2 regions of the Sediminibacillus sp. JSM 1682029 genome follow, and region 2 is predicted to be linked to the other one. Evidence: a T-box and tRNA genes for the amino acid it is inferred to sense, from the RefSeq annotation. Region 2 holds a T-box; the other holds one or more tRNA genes.

Region 1 (3,420 bases), on a different contig from region 2:
TAAAACAATCCAAAAAAGAAAGGGTCTCTTGTATTGAAGGACATTTCATAGAAGTGGGAATACCCCTGGCCGGTCAAGCCGAGCAAATGCAGAAAAAAACTGGCCGCCAGCAGCAAACCGGCCGTTCGCATCCGTTGAAAAAAGTAGACGATGACCGTTGCCCAAATAAGCGCAGGCAAAAACCAGAGGTGATACTGAGTATTACTGACTCCGTATACGAAAACCTCTCTAGTAAGAAGACCGGCGATATATTCATGGGTTTGCTGATTTATCAATCCTCCGCTCTGCCAGGCAGTTTTACCGTAATCGTACAAAGCATAAATCAGGAACCATGAAGCATACAAGAGGATCAATTTTTTTATATAGGAAAGAAAATAATGAAACGTTCGTCCTTTGCCGTTTGTTTTCATTGTAAACAAAAATCCGGAAGCCATAAAAAATAATGGCACACTGAACCTGGCAAACACCTTCAACACCGTATCCAATTGGCTGCCGTCCATCATGCCGGCCTGGACTTCTTCAAATGCCCGGGCATGAATAAACACTATGCCCAGCATGGCAAAAAACTTGCCGAAATCAATGGAATGATAGCTTTTCAAAAGTGTACCTCCTTCCCCGCCAGAATACCTTTAATAGGAGGATACCCGATTCCACAACAATTTAGGCTAGCTATGACAAAACCATTTTATTATAAAAAGCGGCAGTGTTTCTCAAAACACTGCCGTTTCATGAGACTAATACAATTGTACGTCCACTTTGTTCGATTTAATAAGTAACTTTCCGCTGGCTTGGTCATTGCGCACCCACTCCACGATTCCCGCGGCCAGCTTCATTGCTGTGATGCGATCCCGTGCGGTCGGTTCTGGTCCCATGCAAAGGGCTTCATCAATTTTATGTGTTTTCCAATCGATTGCGATGTCTGCCATCCATTTACTTGGAATTCGCTCAGCGTCGATTCGCTCGTCAAACAACAAAAAAGCATATGTCTGGCCTGAGTCAAAATCTTCTTTAAGGGATTTTTTCAGCTGTTCAAGGTGGTTTTCTTCGAAGTCATGATTCAAGACGTGTCCACCGATCGCAATCGCCACTTCCTCCAGGACCTGCCGGGACACACTACCTTCAAGCTGTACTCCCAACAATCGAGGATTTGGGTATTTCAGTGAATCGATGGTATCCCTTATCCTTAATATACTGTCAATCATATAGTTGACTGCCGTGTCATAGCCCAAAGGCTGATCTGTTCCCTCTATCGTTTGATTAATAGATACTGGAAGGAATAAACAGCTCGTGCTATCGAACATTCTGCTCAACGCTTTAACGGAAGCTTCCGCCTGCTGCGGACCAATCATCACAACAGCATCAAATTCTGCCAGTTCTTTCAAACCATCGGGGACTTTCGGGAGAGTGGAAAGCTGCAATAAGTTCTTGAAATCCACAAACGTACCGGCGACATTTTCGTCAGCAAAATTTTTATATGTAAGCGCCCCCGATTGAGCATCAAGACGAATTCCAGTGACTGTATGGGCTTGCAAAAGATCGGAAACAACTTTATGTAGTAATTGATTGACACCGGCTGGCGCCATTTCAAAATTGATGATCCCTATGTTCATTAGTACCGCCTCGCTTTTTGATGTTGTCTACCGCTTATTATACAAAAAATCAACCTGAAAATCAGATTGGAATTAACAAAAGGTATGGATTGAATGAAGAAGATGGGTTCGTTTAAAAGGGAAGGCTGGCAAATTAGTGCGAGGAAAAAATAAAGTAAAGTGGCGGAGAAGGTGGGATTCGAACCCACGCGGCGGTAACCCGCCCTAATGCATTTCGAGTGCATCCCCTTCAGCCGGACTTGGGTACTTCTCCATATACAAGTGCTGGTGAGAGGACTCGAACCTCCGACCCCTTCATTACGAGTGAAGTGCACTACCAGCTGTGCTACACCAGCAAGTCTTTTAAAAGCACATAGAAAATAATAATACATTTTCTGTTTTTCTTCAACCAACTTGCTGTGTTTCCGGCAAATTTTTTCGATGAAGTGGAAATTCTCGTTACCATTTGGATGCTCCAACCCTTTTTAAGTAAACCACAGATTTTTGGAAACAGACCTCCGAAAAACAGTCCCCACGAAAGAGAGCAGGAAACTTCCCCAACTTTTCTGCCATTGATGAATTGTTGATGGTGGCTGTCACACAAATTATGTTTTCTTTCTAATTTATAAAAGATGCATCCAACTTTATCAATTTCTCTTCTTTCACAGTATGGTCATTTTTATCCCAGGAACGGAAAAATGTTTCAATCCGTTCTTCTGCGGCAATAGACAAGCAACACGTTTGGAAAGGTGTGTAAGCCAGTGAGAGCAGTAACCAACCAGGGCAAACAAAAAGTAGAAGTCAAAAATGTCGCTGATCCGTCGATCACTACGGGTGATGATATGATTGTCCGAATCACATCAACCGCCATTTGCGGTTCGGATTTGCATTTATACCACGGACATATCCCCCTCGGGGACGATTATGTGATCGGTCATGAACCAATGGGGATTGTCGAGGAAGTCGGACCTGACGTAAATAATGTAAAGAAAGGCGATCGCGTTGTCATTCCCTTCAACGTAAGCTGTGGGGAATGTCACTTCTGTAAAAATCAAATGGAAAGTCAATGTGATAATTCCAATCCGCACCGTGATACTGGGGCCTACTTCGGTTATTCGGAAATGTATGGCAATTATCCAGGCGGACAGGCTGAATACTTACGTGTACCTTACGCGGATTTTTCTTCTTTTGTGGTCCCGGAAAGCAGTGAACTAGAAGATGAAAGCTTGCTGTTTCTTTCCGATATCGTTCCGACCGCTTACTGGAGTGTCGTCGGCAGCGGTGTAAAAGAAGGTGATACGGTTATCGTCCTCGGCTCTGGTCCAGTCGGACTGCTAACCCAAAAATTCGCCTGGCTGAAAGGTGCAAAACGAGTGATTGCTGTCGATCATGTGCCTTACCGCTTAGAACATGCCAAGCGCACAAACAACGTGGAAATTTACAACTTTGATGCGTTCACCGATATGGGCGGTCACCTCCACGAAATCACCCGAGGCGGTGCTGAAGTCGTCATTGACTGTGTCGGAATGGACGGAAAAGTTACCATGAAAGATCATATCAAGACACTCGCAGGACAGGTTGGCACGATCGATCCCATCATCACCGCCGCTCACTCTGTGAAGAAGTTCGGTACTATTCAGTTAACTGGCGTATATGGGGCCCCTGCGACAGCCTATCCAATGAATTCCATTTTCTCTCGTAATGTTACTGTGAAAGCTGGACAGGCCCCTGTCATTCATTTTATGCCGGAACTTTATGATATGGTTGAAAAAGGAGTATTTGACCCGACAGACATTATTACCCATAAAGTCGGCCTGGAAGATGCCGCTGA
Region 2 (3,420 bases):
CCGGTATTTTCAAGTCAGATAATCCAGAAAAATATGCCCGTGCCATTGTAGAAGCTACAACACATTACCAGGATTACGAAATGATCGGGAAGATTTCCAAAGGTCTTGGAACTGCCATGAAAGGTATCGAAATTGGAACGCTTGCTCCGGAAAACCGCATGCAGGAGCGCGGCTGGTAAGCAGCAAAATCAAATGTTATGGAGGAGATAGACTGCCGATAGGTGCTTCTACTCCTTTATATTGCCTAAAGGCATGTCAGCAGGCACGGTAACAATAGATAATCAGCCTCTAAAAGGAGAAATGCAGCATGATAAAAATAGGGGTATTAGGCCTTCAAGGTGCAGTAAGGGAACATATTGATTCCATTCAAGCATCTGGAGCCGAAGGCATCATTATCAAGAAAAAAGAACAGCTGGAAGAAATCGATGGCTTGGTTCTACCGGGCGGCGAGAGTACGACAATGCGCCGTCTCATTGATAAATATGACTTTTTTGACGCTTTAGTCGCCTTTGGAAAACAAGGCAAGCCCATTTTTGGCACGTGTGCTGGACTGATTTTATTGGCCGGGGAAGTTGTCGGCCAGGAAAAAGCCCATTTACAGTTGATGGATATGAAGGTAGAACGAAATGCTTTCGGACGACAGAAGGAAAGCTTCGAGGCTGAACTCCCGATTAAAGGGGTAGCAGAGGATTTCAATGCCGTCTTCATCCGCGCGCCGTTCATCCGTGAAGTGGGGGAAGATGTCGAAGTGCTGGCTGTCTATAACGAGGCCATTGTGGCTGCGAGACAGGGACATTTCCTTTGCAGTGCTTTCCATCCTGAACTGACCGATGACCATCGCATGGCGGCTTATTTTGTCACCATGGTGGAAGAATCGATGAAAGAACTTGCATCTTAACGAGTTTTTCGCTATTCTAAACTATAATATTGCAATGTAATGACAGGAAATAGTAACAAGATGTCCTTTCTTCAGAGAGCCGGTGGCTGGTGAAAACCGGTGTGGGTCCTTGTGAATCCATCCTTGAACAGGTATGCCGCAATGCATACCCGGTAAACGCCGTTATCGTAAGTGAGCCGGAAGAAATGTATGTTTCTTCAATAAGGGTGGTATCGCGGGATCAAACTCCCGTCCCTGTAACAAAGCAGGGACGGGAGTTTTTTAATGTTCCGGTTTTTAAAATCATGAACCATTTAACACCTTGTTAAGTGAATGTATGCTAATCGAGCGCTGCGTAAACACCCTGCGCTTTCCGCGGGCGGCTGGTGAGCTTCCTCGAGCTAATGCTCTGCGGGATCTCACATTAGGCCTTTCCTCCCACAGGACCAGGAAGGCTGTGGCAGCGATGCATCTTTGCACAAAAACACAAATCTTTTAACAACACCCATAGCAAATGACTATATGAAGGAGGATTAACTTATGTTGGACATGAAATACTTACGAAACAATTTTGCAGAGGTAAAGGATAAACTGAAACACCGGGGAGAGGATTTATCGGAGTTAGATAAATTCGGTGACCTGGATGCCAGGAGAAGAGAACTGATCGCTGGCACAGAAGAACTGAAAGCAAAGCGGAATGATGTATCGAAGCAAATTGCCGAGCTGAAAAAACAAAAGCAGGATGCAGATCCCTACATCAAAGAAATGCGGGAAGTGGGCGACAAGATCAAAGCCTACGATACAGAACTGAAAGAAGTCGAGGAAAAATTACAATCCTTGTTGCTGTCGATTCCGAACATCCCGCATGAAAGCGTCCCTGTCGGCGAAGATGAAGAAGACAATGTCGAAGACAGAAAGTGGGGCGAGGTACCTTCCTTTGCATTTGACGCAAAGGCGCACTGGGATATTGCCACCGATTTGGACATCCTTGATTTCGAACGGGCGGCAAAGGTGACGGGAAGCCGCTTTGTTTTCTATAAAGGCCTCGGTGCCCGTCTAGAACGTGCGTTGATTAACTTCATGATGGATTTGCATGCAGAAGAGCATGGCTACGAGGAAATGCTTCCTCCATACATGGCCAACCGTACCAGCATGACAGGAACTGGTCAGCTGCCGAAATTCGAAGAAGATGCTTTTAAAGTGGCTGATACCGACTATTTCTTAATCCCGACAGCGGAAGTACCGGTAACGAATTACCATCGGGACGATATTTTGTCGATGGAAGACTTGCCAAGGAAATATGTAGCTTACAGTGCGTCTTTCCGTTCTGAAGCCGGATCTGCCGGAAGGGATACAAGAGGGCTGATCCGTCAACACCAGTTCAACAAGGTGGAATTGGTACAGTTCGTAAAACCGGAAGATTCTTATCAAGTACTGGAAGAACTGACGGGAAATGCTGAAAAAGTGCTGCAGCTGTTGAAGCTTCCATACCGGGTGATGAGCATGTGTACAGGTGACCTCGGTTTTACTGCTGCCAAAAAGTATGACATCGAAGTATGGCTGCCAAGTTATGACGATTACAAAGAAATTTCGTCTTGTTCTAATTTTGAGGACTTTCAAGCAAGAAGAGCCGGCATCCGTTTCAGGAGAGAGGAAAAAGCAAAACCGGAATTCGTCCATACGTTGAACGGATCTGGTCTTGCAATTGGCAGAACCGTTTCAGCCATCCTGGAAAATTACCAGCAGGAAGATGGGACGGTAGTGATTCCGGAAGTATTGCGGCCTTATATGGGCGGAAAAGAAGTAATCCAGTAAGCAGACAATAAGATGCCGGGAAACCGATGGTCAGAAAGGTTTCCCGGCTATAAGCAAAATTCTGTTTTGATGGTTGACATCAATTTAGTCAGATGGTATATTAATTGATGTCGACACGGAGGATTACCCAAGTCTGGCTGAAGGGAGCGGTCTTGAAAACCGCCAGGGGCTTCATCGCCCGCGGGGGTTCGAATCCCTCATCCTCCTCCATAATTACACGCAAACAAATTGGAGATTATACAGAAAAAGTCGTTACAACATGTAACGACTTTTTTATTTTGACCATTTAACAGCAGCGTCGATTGGCATTTTTTTCGGTATGGGTTTGCTCTCTTCTGGGAAGAATACCATTCAGAACAGACCACTTCTCGGCAATCCAAATTTTTGGTTGTAATATACCTTGACAGAAAGCGTTTTTCCAATCATAATACATAAAAATAAACCATTGCGAAGAACAGGCCAGTAAATAGTGACAGGCGTCAGAGATTGGAATCCACCGGCTGAAAGATTCCATCGCTAAGGCATTATTGAAACCTACCTGGGAGCAGTCAGGCTAGAAAACTGACCGTAGCCGGCGTTAACGGTCCGAGCGGGCATTCTGTTTCACATGGAACAATGCCAACCAAGGTGGTACCGCGGATGACAACCCTCATTCCGTCCTTATGATACAGAGGACGGGGCGGGGGTTTTATTATTGGTTAAAATAAAATGGCATTTACTCAAGGAGG

The links. The T-box of region 2 lies ahead of serS (serine--tRNA ligase). A T-box ahead of a tRNA ligase gene usually reads a tRNA of that ligase, here a tRNA-Ser.
Region 1: it encodes a tRNA-Ser, which carries the amino acid that the T-box ahead of serS (serine--tRNA ligase) is inferred to sense. The anticodon was not compared.

What each region holds. Positions count from the first base shown of each region.
Region 1 covers NZ_JBEWYY010000004.1:145,729-149,148, reverse strand. The annotation lists gene ABVF09_RS08865 (acyltransferase) at 1-599, opposite strand, end outside; gene ABVF09_RS08860 (6-phosphofructokinase) at 735-1,610, opposite strand; tRNA gene ABVF09_RS08855 (tRNA-Ser) at 1,771-1,863, opposite strand; tRNA gene ABVF09_RS08850 (tRNA-Thr) at 1,873-1,945, opposite strand; gene ABVF09_RS08845 (zinc-dependent alcohol dehydrogenase) at 2,351-3,420, shown strand, end outside.
Region 2 covers NZ_JBEWYY010000003.1:19,036-22,455, reverse strand. The annotation lists gene pdxS (pyridoxal 5'-phosphate synthase lyase subunit PdxS) at 1-179, shown strand, start outside; gene pdxT (pyridoxal 5'-phosphate synthase glutaminase subunit PdxT) at 308-898, shown strand; T-box leader at 929-1,137, shown strand; gene serS (serine--tRNA ligase) at 1,418-2,692, shown strand; tRNA gene ABVF09_RS06465 (tRNA-Ser) at 2,810-2,902, shown strand.